One region of the Streptomyces sp. NPDC056580 genome, then DNA from elsewhere that is predicted to be linked to it. Evidence: riboswitches for the same ligand, from Rfam matches in the RefSeq annotation. Region 1 holds a riboswitch; the other holds the start of a gene.

Region 1 (7,850 bases):
TACACCATCCCGCCCCAGGCGGACGCCGGCTGGATCGGCGAGGCCGGCCCCGGCCCCTCGTACCTCGACCCCGGCTCGGGCGGCCCGGAGAACGACTTCACCAACCGCAACACCACCTTCATGACCTGGAACCTGCTGCACCTGGCGCGGGCGCTGAAGGACCTCGGCGGCATTCCCGCCTACGGCAACCAGCGCACCGCCTGGGACGCCGGATGCCGCCGCGACTTCGAGAACCCCGAACACCGTTAGGGCGGCCAGGCCCGGGCGGCGCGCCCGCCCCGCGGCCGCCTGCGCCACAGAGCCGGGCAGCGCGCCTTGCCCGTGCCGGCTCGTGAGCGTTCCCTTCGACCGGAGGAGGCGGCCCATGGCGAGCGGTCGAGGGCCGTCGGGTCCCGCACCCTCCCGCGGGCCACGGCACGGGAGGCCGGACCGGAAGCCGGCGCGGGAGCGGCCGGGGCGCACGCGCGGCGCTGTGGCCGCCGTGCTCCTCCCCGCCTCCGCGGTCGGCCACGCACTCGGGCCGCGCCGTGCCCGGCGGGCCGCCCGCGACGGCGGGAACCTTGCCGCCGCGGGCCGCCGGGGCACACCATGACCGCGGACGACGACGAGCCGGTCGGTCTTCGACCGGCTGCCGGCCGACGTCACCGTCCAGTTCTCCTGAGGGCGCGGCGGGCGCAATCGCGGCGCCGGACGCCTCCTGTACGGCGGTGGCTACGGCGTGGCGGGCCGGTCCGGGGAGCGGAGGACGAGCAGGGTGATCTCGCTGGGGGCGAAGACGCGGAACGGCGGGCCCCAGAAGCCGGTGCCGCGGCTGGTGTAGAGGAGGGTGCGGGCGCCGTGCCGGCTGAGACCGGCGAGGGCGGGCTGGTCGATGCGGACCAGGTGGTGGAAGGGCCATATCTGCCCGCCGTGGGTGTGGCCGGAGAGCTGGAGGTCGATCCCGGCGGCCGCCGCCCGGTCGACGAACTTGGGCTGGTGCGCCAGGAGCAGGACGGGCAGGCCGGGGTCGGCGCCGTCCAGGGCTCCGGCGAGGTGGGCGCGGTGGCCCGCCAGGCCGGAGGACTCGGCGGTGACGTCGTCCACGCCGGCGACGACGAGGGTGTCGCCGCCGCGTTCGAGCAGCAGGTGGCGGTTGCGCAGCGGCTCCCAGCCCAGCTCGTCCATCAGGTCGACCCAGCCCTGGGCCTCGCTGTAGTACTCGTGGTTGCCGGTGACGTACACCCGGGCCCGGGTGGCGCGCACGGTGCCGAGCGGGGCGGCCTGGACGCGGCGGCGCTCGGCCGTGCCGTCCGCGATGTCACCGGTGTGGCAGACCAGGTCGGCTTCCAGGGTGTTCACCGTCTCGCACACCCGCGCCGACCAGCGGGCGCGGTCCAGCGGGCCGTAGTGGGTGTCGGTGATGAGGGCGACGCGCAGGCCGTCCAGCCCGGCGCCCAGTCGCGGCAGCTGCACGTCGAGCCTGCGCACGCGTGGCACGCGGCGAGCTTCGGCGTACCCCCAGACGAGCAGGACGGCGGCTACGCCGAGGACGGCCCAGGTGACGATGCGGGCCCGGTCCTGGCTCTCACCGACGCCTGCCACGGTCAGCGCGAGCCGCAGCAGCACGCCGAGCAGCACGGACCAGGTGAACAGCACCCAGCCGGCGCCCAGCAGGGTGTCACCGACGATCGCCGCCCGGTCCTGCTGGCGCCGGCCGTGGCCGCGCACCATCGCGAGCGGCATCCCGGCGAGGCCGAGGACGAACAGGGCCGTGCCGGCGAGCGTGACGGGCAGCGGCCAGTGCTGGCCGGTGTACAGGAGCACCCAGCACGGCACGGCCCACAGCAGGACGGGGGCGACCAGGGGGATGTAGCGCATCAGGCGGTGCAGCAGGCTCCGCCGCGGCGCCTGCGCTGGGCTGTCGGCGGGTCGGGTGCTGCTGGTGTCGGTCACGCTTCGCCTCTCTGCCCGGGCTGCCGTCTCGCGCACTGTAGCCGGTCGTCCACGGGAGGGCCGGACGGGTGTTCAGGAATGGGGCGTCGCCGTGGAGCCGAATCCCGGAGGCGGGCCGGAGCGGAGCGAATCCGTAGCCCGCGCTGTCCGCGGGCCCGGTCTCGGCACCCGGCCCGGCCGCGCCGAGTGACCCGGGGAGGGTGGACCGTCCAGGGGCGGGGGCGCGTCCATCGGGATGTCCGCGATGCGGGACGGACCTCTTGACGTCCGTGGCCGGTGGATCGACACTCGATGAGGAATCCCAGTGAACAGGTAGGGAAATATGAGGCGCCTTGATCCGGTCACCGTCCGAGTGAGCCGTTCGCCTCTGCTGACCTCCCGACGTCACATCGACCTGCTCCGCGTCTGCAGCGCGCTCGGCCCCATGGGCTGACCTGCGCACCTGCCGCGCCGACGCCTACCGCGCAGCGTCGTGCCGTCCGGCGTGCCCAGCTGAGCCCCGCACCGGGGTTCCGTCGTCGCATCCCCGTAGCCCCGGCGGGCCCGGCACCGATCGCCGGGCCCGCCCTCCGGGCGGAGCAGGGGGATCCGGCCACGGGGCCCAGCCCGATGTCGCATCCGCCGCGCGTACGTCCGCGCCCGCTTCCGGGGAGAGTCATGACCGTCACAACGCCGCCCGCCCACGTTTCCGTCCGGCCCACGCCCGCCTTCCGCGGCCGCATCGGCAGGGACGCGCGCAGCGGCCACTACGCCGTTCCCGGCCGCTACCGGCTCCATCTGTCGACCGCGTGTCCGGCCGGCCTGCGCATCGCCGTCACCCACACCCTGCTCGGCCTGGACGCCGTCTGTCCGGTGACCTACCTGCCCGCCGTCCCCGACTGTCCCGAGGGCGGCCACTCCGTCCTGCGCCCGCTGTACGAGGCGAGCGCGCACAGCTACTCCGGTCCGGCCGCGGCGCCGGTGCTCAGTGACGGATGGTCCGGGCGGATCGTCAGCACCCACGACCGGGACATCATGCGCGACCTCGCCCACCGCTTCGACACCTGCGGCCCCTCGCTCTACCCGAGCGGCGCGGAGTCGGAGATCGAGGCCGTGGAGCGGATGTGCGTGGAGGGCATCGAGGGGGCGGCGCAGCGGGCCGGGGCCGTGGGAGGGGAAGCGGCGGAACGCGACATGGCAGTGGCCACGCTGCTGGAGACCCTCGGCGCCCTCGACCGCCGGCTCGACGGCCGCACCTACCTGATCCGCGACGAAGTCACCGCCGCCGACGTCGAGTTGTGGGTCGCCCTGGTCCGGCTCGACACCGTGCACCGGCACCATCTCGACGCCGTCGCGGTCCAGCGCATCGCCGGCCACCCGGCGCTGTGGTCCTACGCCCGCCGTCTGACCGCCCACCCGGCCTTCGGCGCCCACCTCGACCTCGACGGCATCGACCGCCGCCACCACGCCCAGTGCCGCGGGCTGGAGGCCGCCGGCTCGGCCGTGCAGATCCTCGACTGGGCGGCGCACTGCGCCCGTTAGCCGTTCCACCTGGTGGACCGGCGTTGACATACGTTCGGGCACTTGTCTTTACTACGGCCCAGAACGGTCATGAGTGTCAGTGACAAGCCCTGGCTGGCTGACCGGCAACCCTCGCACCGCGGTGGGGTGCCCCAGGTGACGACCCGGCCGATGACACATCGGTAAGCGCGAGGCCCGTGGGGCCGGAACAGTGACGGTGACGCCATGTACGCAGCTCCCAGAACGGCCGCACGCCGTTCCCAGGGCTGCGTACGGACGTACGCGAGCCTGCTCGTCGCCGACCGCGCCGTCGATCTGCTCCGCGTCAGCAGCGCACTGTGTACCGCACCGGGCCGTGCCGGCTGTCGGGGCTGACTCCTCCCCGCAGCCCTCGCACTCCCTGACCGACACCGCCCGCGCGGTGTGCCGTCGCCCTTCCCACTCCCGGTCTCCCGCCGTCCTGCGCGTCCCCGCACACCGGCGTGGATCCGGGGTGTTCCCACCCAGCCGGAGCCCACCATGAGCGAACCCCCTGGCGCCACCGTCACCTTGCCCGAGGCGCCGACCACCGCCGAACCGCCCAAGGCCCTCACCGCCCAGCGAGTACTGCCGTTGCGACGGCCGGGACGCTGGATCGCCACCGCGGTCGTCCTGGTCCTGGTCGCCCAGTTCGCCCACGGGCTGGTGACCAACCCTTTCTACCAGTGGGACCGCTGGAGCTACTGGTTCCTGCGGCCGACCATCCTCGACGGCCTCCTCATCACCCTCGAAGTCGCCGCCTACAGCGCCGTGCTGGGCCTCATCGGCGGTGTCCTGCTCGCCCTGGCCCGGCTGTCGAAGAGCCCGGTACTGCGCGCGGTCAGCTGGACCTACGTCTGGGCTTTCCGCTCCATCCCGCTCATCGTGGTCCTGATCTTCCTCTACAACTTCAGTGCCCTGTACAAGACGTTGAGCGTCGGCATCCCCTTCGGGCCGGCCTTCTTCTCCTTCGACGAGTCGAAACTCGCCACCGACATGGTCGTCGCCGTCGTCGGCCTCAGCCTCAACGAGGCCGCCTACGCGGCCGAGGTGGTGCGCGGAGGCATCCTCTCCGTCGACCAGGGCCAGCACGAGGCGGCCGCCGCCCTCGGCCTGCCCAAGGGATACCAGTTCCGCAGAATCGTCTTTCCGCAGGCGCTGCGCTCCATCATCCCCAACTACGTCAACCAGCTCATCGGCCTGATCAAGGGCACCTCGCTGGTCTTCTACGTCTCCCTGCTGGACCTGTTCGGCTCCGCGCAGACCATGGGCTCCACCTACCCCGGCGACATCGTGCCGCTGCTGCTGGTCGTCACCGTCTGGTACCTGATCCTGACGAGCGTCGTCTCCGTCATCCAGTTCTACGTCGAGCGGTACTACGCCCGGGGCGCCACCCGCAGCCTGCCGCCGACGCCACTGCAGAAGCTCCGCACCGGTCTGACCGACCTGCGGGCCCGCATCCGCCGGGAGGCCGCCGTATGACCGCCAAGACCGCCGACGCCCTGGCGGACGTCGAAGCCGCCACCGTCGAACTCCACGACGTGCACAAGTGGTACGGCACCCACCGGGTCCTGGACGGCGTCGACCTGACCGTCCGTCCCGGCGAGGTCACCGTGATCCTCGGTCCCTCCGGCTCCGGCAAGTCCACCTTGCTGAGGGTCATCAACCACCTGGAGAAGCCCGAGATCGGCCACGTCAGCATCAACGGCGAGCCGATCGGCGTGAAGCGGCAGGGCGACCGGCTGAAGGAGCTGAGCGAGCGGGCCATCCTCACCCAGCGTGGACGGATCGGGTTCGTCTTCCAGAACTTCAACCTCTTCCCGCACCTGACGGTCCTGGACAACGTGGCCGCGGCCCCGGTCGCCACCGGCCGGCTCGGCAGGCCCGAAGCCCGGGAACTGGCCCGCGAACTCCTCGGCCGGGTGGGCCTCGCCGACAAGACCGGCGCCTACCCGCGCCAACTCTCCGGCGGACAGCAGCAGCGCGTCGCCATCGCCCGCGCCCTGGCGCTGCGCCCCGGCGTCATCCTCTTCGACGAGCCCACCTCCGCCCTGGACCCCGAACTGGTCGGCGAAGTCCTCGCCGTCATCCGGGACCTGGCCTCCAGCGGCACCACCCTCGTCATCGTCACCCACGAGATCGGCTTCGCGCGCGAGATCGCCGACCGGGTCGTCTTCATCGACGGCGGCAAGATCATCGAGCAGGGGCCGCCCTCCGAGGTCCTCGACACACCACGGCACGAGCGGACCAGGGACTTCCTCAGCAAGGTCCTGTGACCCGCCGCCCCCGCGACCTCCCCCCACGCCACCACCCTCATCACCGCCCCTGAGCGACAAGGAACGGCCATGCGCACCCACTTCACCCGACGCAGCCTGATACGCGGCATCACCGCGGTGACCGCCGTCGCCTCCCTGGCCACCGGGCTCGCCGCCTGCGGTGGCGACAGCGACGCGGCCACCACCACCGGCACCGCCGCCAAGTCCGGCGAGGTCGTCATCGGTCAGGCCTCCAACGGCGCCGCCAAGCAGACCACCGTCAAGGTCTCCGAGGTCAAGTCCATCAGCGCCGAACTGCCCGCCGCCCTCAAGAAGAGCGGCAAGCTGGAGATCGGCATCGGCGCCCTGCCCGCCGGCTTCCCGCCGCTGGCCTACGTGGGCAGCGACCAGAAGACCCTCACCGGCGCGGAGCCCGACTTCGGCCGCCTGGTCGCCGCGGTCCTCGGCCTGAAGCCCGAGGTGAAGAACTCCACGTGGGAGAACCTCTTCGTCGGCATCGACAGCGGCAAGGTCGACGTGGCCTTCTCCAACGTCACCGACACCGAAGAGCGCAAGAAGAAGTACGAGTTCGCCTCCTACCGGCAGGACAACCTCGCCTTCACCGTGCCGAAGAAGAGCACCTGGAACTTCGGCGGCGACTACCAGAACCTCGCCGGCAAGACCATCTCCGTGAGCGCCGGGACCAACCAGGAGAAGATCCTCCTGGAGTGGAAGGCGAAGCTCGCCAAGGAGGGCAAGAAGCTCACCGTCAAGTACTTCCAGGACAGCAACAGCGTCTACCTGGCACTGTCCGGCGGCAAGATCGACGCGTACTTCGGCCCCAACCCCGGCATCGCCTACCACAACAGCCAGACCGCGAACACGCCCAACGCCACCCGCACCGCGGGCACCTACTCGGGCGCCGGAGCGAGCCTTCAGGGCCTGATCGCGGCCACCGCCAAGAAGGACAGCGGCCTGGCCAAGCCGCTCGCCGACGCCATCAACCACCTGATCAAGAACGGTCAGTACGCCGAGTGGCTCAAGGCCTACAACCTCTCCAACGAGGCCGTCGCCAAGTCCGAGGTCAACCCGCCCGGACTCCCGCTCGACAACTCCTGACCACCGTATGCCGGGGACTCCACCACCCGCCTCGCGGTGGAGTCCCCGGCGTGCCGGACACCCCGAGCCGCACCCGGAGACCGCCACACCATGTCCGTCACCACCGTCGACGCCACGTCCTCGCACGTCCTGGACAACCCCGCCTGGGCCGCCCTCACCGGACCCCACGCCCACTTCGCCGAACGCATCGGCCACGCCGCCCGCTACCACCAGGACGTGGCCCCCTTCCACGCCCTCTCCGACGAGGACGACCCGCGCGCCTGGGCCGACCTGGCCGGCCTCGTCGGCCCCGGCGGCACCGCCGCGGTACGAGGCGTCACCGAGGCGCCGGACGGCTGGGAGGTCGTCAGCCTCGGACACGGCGTCCAGCTCGTGGACACCTCCCTGCGCGCCGAGCCCGACCCCGAGGCCGTACGCCTCGGCCCCGACGACGTACCCCAGATCCTCGACCTGATCGCCCGCACCGAACCCGGCCCCTACCGGCGCCGCACCGTCGAGATGGGCACCTACCTCGGCATCCGCCACCGCGGCCGGCTGATCGCCCTGGCCGGCGAGCGGCTGCACCCGCCCGGCTGGACGGAGATCAGCGCCGTGTGCACCGACCCCGGCCACCGGGGCCGGGGGCTGGCCACCCGTCTGGTCCGTGCCGTCGCCGCAGGCATCAAGGAGCGCGGGGAACAGCCCTTCCTGCACGCCGCGGCCGCCAACGCGAACGCGATCCGGCTGTACGAGTCGATCGGCTTCACCCTGCGCAGCCGCACGGTCTTCTCGCTCGTCCGGCACACCGGGGCCGCCGCGCGGGATGAAACGGCATAGCCGTGCCGTTGTCCTTGTCGAGGGTGAGTCCTCGGCCCACGTGGACGGAGGTGCGAGACATGACAAGTGTACTGCGCGCCGTCCACCTGCACTCCCGGCCCCACATCGACCTCCAGCGCGTGGCCGGCTCCCTCTGTAGCTCCTGACCCCGTTTCCCCAGCCGCTGTGCGCCCGGACTTCCGCGGGCCGGCGATCTCGTACGGACCTCCA
Region 2 (7,850 bases), on a different contig from region 1:
CCGTACTGCCGATCGACCGCATCGCCGCCGACCGCCCGTACTACTCGGGGAAGAAGAAGCACCACGGGATGAACGTGCAGGTCCTCGCGGATCCAGCCGGCCGCCTGATCTGGGCCTCGGACGCGCTACCCGGAGCCGTGCACGGTCTGACCGTGGCCCGGGCCCACGGCACACCCGCCGCTCTCGCCGCTGACGACGTCAAGTGCTGGGCTGACAGGGCGTATCAGGGCGCAGGCCCTGCTGTCCGCGTCCCGTTCCGGGGCAAGAACCTGCGCGGCTGGCGTCGTCGTCACAACCGCGATCAGGGCCAAGGGAGCCTCCGGCTGGAAGGCGCAGTTCAGCACCAGTGCCGGGCGGGTCGGGTCGAACGGCGTGACGAGCGGGGCGACCCGGCGGCAGAGCACGTACACCACGCCGTCCGGGACCTACACCATCACCGAGGGGTTCGGCGTCCAGGCGGGTGGCACGAGCATGCCGTACCACGTGGTCGGGTCCGATGACTGGTGGGTGGAGGACCCGCAGTCGAAGTACTACAACTCGATGCACGGCGAGGCGGGCGCCGACTTCCCGCTCACGGAGTCCGGGGACCAGGGCAGCGAGCACCTGGTCAACTACCCGACCCAGTACGCCAAGGCCCTCGTCATCAACTTCAACCGGTGGCCGGCCACCCCGGGCCGGGGCGCGGGGATCTTCCTGCACGTCAACGGATCGGGGGCGACGGCCGGCTGCGTGTCGGTGCCGCGCGCCACGATGGACGGCATCATGTCCTGGATCCGCCCCGGCGCCCACCCGCGCATCGCCATCGGCTGACGCGGGCCGGGCCACCGGAGTCAGGTCACCGAGGACCTTCAGGGCCCTCAGGCCCCGGGGCGCACCGCTTACGTGAGGACCTGCTCGACCAGCAGGTCCTCGATGTCGTCGAGGAGGGCGAGCACCTCCCGCGAGACGTCGCGCGGATCGCGCCCCCTGACCATCTCGCGGCCGATGACCGCCATGACCGTACTGTGCGTCCAAGCGATCTGGCCGGCCATCAGATGCGGCAGGTCGTCGTCGTCCGCGGCGCCGGTCTCCTCGCGCAGCTCCCGCTCCAGGGTGGACTGGACCTCCTGGCCGATGCCCCACAGCCGGGAGCGCAGGGGGGCCTCCTCGATGACCCTCATGAACACCGCGTATCCGGGGATGAAGCCCACCCGCGGGGACACGGCCTCGACCTCCTCGCGCAGTTCGCGCAGCACCGCGGCGACCGCCGACTCGCCGGCCGGGCGGCCGCGCACCCAGCGGGCGAGTCGGTCGACCATGCCGGCGGGGCGGTCGAAGAACAGGTCCTCCTTGGCGGGGAAGTAGTTCTTCTTCCCCTGAACGTCCCGCCGCCGATGCCGTCGAGGCCCGCGCCATCACCGAGGAAGTACGCGCCGCGCTTGGGCATCATCCTGGCCCGTAAGGTCCGTCAGGCGGCGGTCAACGCCTTACCCACGACCCCACGGCGCTGCTCGGCAACGGCGCGCGCGTGGTGTTTCGGCCAGCGCCGGGCTCGGGTCACCCCCTGGTCGAGAGCGGTCCGCTCGGTGGGCTCCAGCTCGGTGGTGCGGAGGAAGTCGGCGACCTTGCCGGGCACGGAGAGTGCCCGCGTTGTGCACTCGCGGCCCTGCTCCGCCGCAACGGTGCCTGGTAGGCGTGGCCATGGACATCCGCGTGGCGCGGGTGCCGCGGCGAAGGGAAGGGCTTGTGCACGAGCGCACGAAGGACCCACGGAACGACACGACGTCGCGCACGGCGCCCGGCCGCCGGACCGCTGCCCGGCCGTCCGCCACGGATCAGAAGTTCCGGGCGAACGCACCGATGACTCCGGAGACGGCTCTGTTCCTCCAGACCACGGTCGGCAACGCGGCGGTCGCCCGGATGATCCAGCAACAGCGGCACGCCCACCGCCCCCCTGGCGGCGGACGGGATGCCGCGACCGGCACGGAGGCCGAGGCCGCACCGGTGCAGCGCTCCGCCGTGCACGACGTCCTGCGCTCCCCGGGCCGGCCGCTGGCCGAACCGGTGCGCACCGAGATGGAAACGCGCCTGGGGGAGGACTTCCGTGCCGTGCGCGTCCACGACGACGCCCCGGCCGCCCGGTCTGCGGCCGAGATCGGCGCCCGCGCCTACACCTCGGGCGACCACGTTGTGCTCGGCCGCGGCGGCTCGGACGACCACACCCTCGCTCACGAACTGACTCACGTGATCCAGCAGCGGCGGGGCCCGGTGGCCGGCACCGAGATCGGATCGGGGCTCCGGGTATCGAGCCCCTCCGACCGCTTCGAGCGCGAGGCCGAGGCGAACGCCACCGAGGCCCTGCGCCGCCCGCTGCCCGCGCCGGTGGCCCGGCCCTTCCCGGGGTCCGGCCCGGTGTCGCTCGGGGGCTCCCGGACGGAGGACCACTCGCGGGTGCCGATTCAGCGTGCTCACACGGCGACCACCGTTGCTGCACCGGTCGCGACGCAGGCCGCCTTCACGCCCCTGGCGGGGGACGATCTGGAAGGCGAGTGCGGCGGCTTCGAACGCAGGCGGGCGTTGAGCGTCAACCCGCCTCAGCAGGGGGTGATCATCCAGGAGATCAACCGGGTCTTCGCCGTGGAACAGTGGGACGGGGCGGCGTGGTCCGCCCTGCCGAGCACGGACATCGACGCCTACGTCACGGCGAGGAACTCGACCGTGCACGCCACTGTCGGCCGCTATTGGGAGTTGTGGGAGGTCGACGCGCAGGGCAACGTCTCCGACGGCGCGGAGGACACCTTCGGCCTGCCCTCCATCATCCCGGGAAGGAAACGCAAGGACACCACGCGGGGGACCTACACGATCACGGGGGACGCGGTGTTCTACCCCACCACTGCGGCGCCGGACACTCTGGGATTCACCCGGGGCGGGGCCGCGCCCGCCGGGGGCCTGTACAGCACCTTGTCCGACCCGTCGGGGGCCATCGCGGCCAGCGGACTCACCGCCACCGGCCAGCCAGTGCGCTGCCGGGTCCACGTCTCGTGGGACAGTTCCGCGAGCGACAGGTACTCGGTGGTCACCATGACCTGAGCCGAGCGGGCGCTGGGCGATCGCCGACCGGGGCGGGGTCGGCCGCGCTGGTAACACTCGACCTCACCGAGGGCGATGAGGCATCCGGGCCCGGTTCCGGCCGCGTCGTGGATCACGGCCTCGGGGAACATCGGTACCGTGGCTGTCGTCAAGTCGGTGATCATCCCTCCGCGTCCAGCATCTCCGCGTGCCTACGCGATTACTCGACCAGTGCTTCCGAACCCGTCGCGGCTACGGCAGGCGTGGTGCGTGCCGCTGTGAAGGTTGCTGGTGTGTCGGCTGCTCCGGATTCGGCGTCCTGGAGCGTGCGAATCCAACCCTTAATAACTGAGCGATGTGGTTACGGATGGTCGCCTCATTGCGGAGCGCGGTCGTCGGGCCCACGGAGTTCGCATCGAGCCACTTCTGCGCGTGGCCGGGAAGGTTTACCAGGGATCTTGATCACATGGCGAGTACCGTCGGCCGCCCCTGAGGAGGCTCGTAACCACACGGGATTAGTGACCTCGTGCCGGCGTCCTCCCCATTCGGTGCAGCAGTCGCATTTGGGGGGAGGAGTTGTTAGCGAGCACGCCGTCGGGAGCGGCAAAGAACCGATGAGTTGTTTCTGCAGCGGTGGGCGTTTCCGGCAACCCTGCGTAGATCGCGTCAAGATTTTCTTCGATCCACGCCACGAGGCTGCCATCGAGGGCGTCGTCCAGGTTGACAGCCCGTGCGAGGTCCCAGGTGTGGACAGCGCTGTCCGTGACTCTCAGGGCAAGTGCCTGCTGGCCGGACACCGGGCCCAAGGGATAGTCCAGAACCCGCTGAAGAGCACCGGTCTCCCCGAACGCATGGGCACACTCGCGTACGGACAGGGCGTACGCGCCAACCGGATCCGTGCCCAGCGCGTCGGCGTCCCGCAGCCGCAGGAAAGCGGCGGCGCCACCGCCATGCAGCAGACTCACGTAGTTGAGGTTTCCGCGAGTCATGTGGTTGACCAACTCCCGCACGTTCCACTCGGCGCAGGGAGTTGGCCAGGTCCACTGCTCGGATCGCACTGCTCGCAGCTTCTGTTCGAACTCGGCGCTGGACCCGAGGAACCGATCGATGAGCCCCTCAAACACGTTGACCATGTGACCCAGCATGCTCGCTTCGGGCAGCCGGGTCCGGCGGGTATCGGACGTCAAGGTGGAGCTCTCGGTCCACCCGCCACCCCAGCGCCTACCAGGCATCGCCACCTGGAAACGGGGCCGTAAGCGAAGAGCCGGGTCTCTGACCTGCGGCCGTGCAATCGATCAATGCTGCGACCTGCGACTTAGCTGTCGGTGGTTGTCAGCGTTGATCGTCGTTGAGCACCCCCGCACGGCCCAGAGACGGCCCCGAGCGGGAGGGCTAAGACAAGGACGACTGGACGACTGTTGGCCACTTAGCGTGCCCGACGGGTCGGCACGGTCCCTGCGACTCTCCACGGCTACGCTGACGCGGGAACGCCCCGCAGCGCGTGGCTGCGGAGCGTTCCTAGCGCCTAGTGGCGTTTAGTCGACTGCCTGCCCGTTGCCCGTGCCGCCCCTGCAGGTCCCGGTGCCGGGGTTGGCCGGGTTGGGGGTCCAATCGACCGTTCCGCCGCCGTCGGTGCACTCACCCGGGGTGAGGGCATTGATGGCGCCCTGGCTTGGGGTGAGGTTGGCGGCGGTGGCGGTGGCGGCACCTGTGAGGCCGAGTCCGGCGAGGGCTGCCGTGGCGATGCCAGCGGCGAGGATACGTCGAATGCGCATTCGGTTCCCCTTTCACGGATTGCCTTGATTGGGGCACTAATCAGCTTGATGTTCATCCATGTGGGTGGCACGTCACGTTGGGCCGTTCGGGTGACATAGCTGTCGGATGCGGGGTCGGTGGGGCGACCCGCCGGACAGCACACCTAGGTCGGCGTAGCGACTTTGGCCGGGAGTTTCAATGACCGAGTCAAGGCTGCGGCCGCCCTCCACTCGTGAGGGCGGCGCCTCGTCCCGGAGGTCGTCTGTGCCTCAGCCGACGAAAGCCAGCCACGACGGCGGGCGCGCCGACCGATCGGGTGCGCGTGTGTCTAGCTGCAGCCCTGACGGCCTCAGCCACGCTGCTGGTTTCGGGGCCTCGGGGTTACAGCATGGTCAGAGGCACGTGGCAGCGTGTCCAGTGGACGCTCCAGTCGCCGTCGAGCGGGGTGTAGCCGGCCTCCCGCACCCGTTCCGTCGCCTGTTCCAGGTGGCTCCGCAGTTCGTCGAGACTGCCGCTGCCCAGCTTCTGGCTGCCAGCGTCCAGTTCCAGCTGGAGGTACATGACGTGGTCCTCTCCCCGGTGCTCCGCACTGAACTCAACGGTGTAGAAGCCGTTGCTGCCCTGGCTGTAGATGGACACATAGTGCTGCGTGATCTCGTCTGGATCGAAGCCGTACTCTTCGAACACTTCAAGGGTTTCGTACGGCGGGTCCGTGACGTCGCAGGAGCTGCACCACCACTGGATCTGCCACGGACCGTCCGGGGCCCACCCCTCCTTTTCCAGCCTCGCCTGGGCGAGTTCGGTGAGGGTGGTGAGCGTTTCGAACCAGTCTCTTTCGATGCCCGCGGTGATGTCGCCGCCCAGGTGATGGGCCGACTCCGTCCCCGTTCCTTCGGCGAAGTCGTCCACGACCGTCAGAACGCAGCCGGTGTCCTCCTGGTACTCCACCTTCGCGTACCGCCGCTTGTCCGCGTCTCCCCGGTGAATGCCGGGCATGCCGGCCCCCGTTCGGGCCTCTGTTCCGTCGGCCTCCTCGCCTTCCGCAGACACCGGGTCCGGGTTCCGGGGCCCGACGGGTGCGTGCCGGTGAGGATTGAGGCAGACCGACTCCAACCGGGCCTTTCCGATACGGCTGCTGATCAGCGATCCGGGAACATGCTCCCCCTGACTGACAGCACGTACCTGAAGGGGTCGGTCCTCGCCGCGGTAGAAGGCGATGTCGAATCCGCTGTCGAGCCACTCGTCGAAGATCTCGTCAGTTCCAGGCCGACCGGAGCCGCTCGCCTCAGCCGTGCAGAACAGCGCCCGGGCAGCGTCGAGGCCGGTGGTCACCAGTCCCGCGCGGTCCGGCTCTGCGACTGCGGACATGGCGGGTCCGGGCGTCGGCTCAGGCTTCTGGGCCTGTCGCCCCGTCGGCACTGCGGGGATCGCGTCGGAAACGGGCACGGGCGGTCAACCCTCCGGAGTCGATGGACCCCGGTAGTGCACACCCGCACCCCGGTGATCTGCGGTTTCCCAACGCACCGCGCGCTGGGCTGGTCGTCCTCCGGGGCATCCGCGGCAAACGGGATGTCGTCCAGCAAGCCGGGGCTTGACGCTGGAACTCGTGACCGGGCGCGAAGCTAACACCCGTCTGGATCTTGCACAATGTGATCCACAACGCTTTACCCCTTGAGCGGTGGTGTGGCAACATTCCGCTCGGTCACGACGCCGATCGCGCCGAAGACTGGCTCCCACAGCCGTGTGGGACCGAGCACCGATCTCCCTGCCGGTGGGTAAGGGGGTCCTTCGTTCACAGGAGGCCCTCATGCAGGTCACTGACGCTGCGACCACACCCCAGAACTGGGAACTCTTCCGGCGGACGGTCGTCGATATCCGATTCCCGGACCGGACGGTACGGGTCGAACCGTGTCCGCAGGGCATGGCCCAGGATCCTTTCCCTGAACTCCTGGGACCTGTCGGCACCGCCGCCCTCCACGTCGTCACGTCGTGCGACCTCCACGGCCGTCCCACCCTCGCCGAAGACAACGCCCGCACCCAGGCCCGGCTCCTCGACGAGCTCGACCGGCGAGGGCTGGCGCCCGCTGCGGGAGGCGATGCGCACGGCACCCACATCCAGCAGAGCGTCGCGATCGCCGGCCTGAACGACTCGACGGCGCGTGAACCGGGGCGGTGCTCCGGCCAGGACGCGGTCTTCGCCTGGACCCCCGGCGCCCGGTCTCTGCTGTCCTGCGACGGCGGCGCAACGGACATAGGCGCCGTCCTCGTGCGTGACGCTATTGGGGCCATCCCCGCGGGTGCGGGGAGCAAGCGAAGGGCGCCTGGAGGGGCTCCCGCAGCTCCTACAGCACCGCCGCCCGCCGGGCCAGAGACAGCGCCGGTCAGTCCGCCCGTCTGAGCAGCGGCCGGCCATCGGAGGACAGCGCACGTCCATCGCTGCGTGATGCATACGCACCCCCTGCGTGCGGGCCGTCCGACTCGACATCCGAGTCCGGCGACCCGTGGCGTACCCCCGAGAAGCAACCACCTCGAGCCAGAAGGAACCCCATGGCCACGAACCGACAGATGAGCCGCGCCGACTACGAAACCATCTCCGCGGCCATCGCTGAATCCGACGACCAGGACTTCGACGCCCGCCGACACATCGCCTTCAACCTCGCCGCCGCCCTCACCGGGACCTCGGACCGCTTCGACCCCGTGCTCTGGCTGACCCAGTGCGAGGTCGGGCCAGTCTCCCCGGCCGACGTGGCGGGCTGGACGAAGCGCCTGGAACTACGCGTGCTCTCCATCGGCAGGCGGCGCCGCAACAGCCTCAACATGGGCTACACCGATACGGAGCAGTACATCGACGCCGACGACAACCCCCTGGATCTGGAGCACAAGTAGGGACCATCCCCCCGGGCGGGGAGCAGAGGTCGCCGCCCGTCTCCCTCAGCTCTTGCCGCGGGGGCCCGTTGTGACGCATGTCGGATCAATTGTTCGATGGCCCGGCGGAGGCCGCGCTGGAGGGCGTCCTCTATCCGCTGTTCGGCGAGATCTGGCGTGTC

The links. A riboswitch is a leader RNA that binds a small molecule or an ion and turns the genes downstream of it on or off. The one in region 1 is predicted to bind S-adenosylmethionine.
Region 2: another riboswitch for S-adenosylmethionine. It lies ahead of ACFQ9Z_RS14700 (hypothetical protein); the one in region 1 lies ahead of ACFQ9Z_RS10690 (amino acid ABC transporter permease).

The regions. Positions count from the first base shown of each region.
Region 1 is NZ_JBHTVE010000004.1:396,975-404,824, forward strand. Features, by position in the region: gene ACFQ9Z_RS10670 (flavodoxin family protein) at 1-249, shown strand, start outside; gene ACFQ9Z_RS10675 (metallophosphoesterase) at 712-1,932, opposite strand; gene ACFQ9Z_RS10680 (putative leader peptide) at 2,255-2,365, shown strand; gene ACFQ9Z_RS10685 (glutathione S-transferase C-terminal domain-containing protein) at 2,590-3,453, shown strand; SAM riboswitch class IV at 3,519-3,627, shown strand; gene ACFQ9Z_RS10690 (amino acid ABC transporter permease) at 3,952-4,932, shown strand; gene ACFQ9Z_RS10695 (amino acid ABC transporter ATP-binding protein) at 4,929-5,726, shown strand; gene ACFQ9Z_RS10700 (transporter substrate-binding domain-containing protein) at 5,796-6,824, shown strand; gene ACFQ9Z_RS10705 (GNAT family N-acetyltransferase) at 6,915-7,640, shown strand; gene ACFQ9Z_RS10710 (putative leader peptide) at 7,700-7,786, shown strand.
Region 2 is NZ_JBHTVE010000006.1:196,505-204,354, forward strand. Features, by position in the region: gene ACFQ9Z_RS14665 (transposase family protein) at 1-500, shown strand, start outside; partial or broken gene ACFQ9Z_RS14670 (L,D-transpeptidase family protein) at 418-810, shown strand; partial or broken gene ACFQ9Z_RS14675 (TetR/AcrR family transcriptional regulator) at 879-1,346, opposite strand; gene ACFQ9Z_RS14680 (hypothetical protein) at 1,448-1,615, opposite strand; gene ACFQ9Z_RS14685 (DUF4157 domain-containing protein) at 1,840-3,069, shown strand; gene ACFQ9Z_RS14690 (TIGR03086 family metal-binding protein) at 3,564-4,181, opposite strand; gene ACFQ9Z_RS14695 (hypothetical protein) at 4,584-4,823, opposite strand; gene ACFQ9Z_RS14700 (hypothetical protein) at 5,185-6,249, opposite strand; SAM riboswitch class IV at 6,306-6,415, opposite strand; gene ACFQ9Z_RS14705 (DUF3293 domain-containing protein) at 6,725-7,201, shown strand; gene ACFQ9Z_RS14710 (hypothetical protein) at 7,351-7,689, shown strand.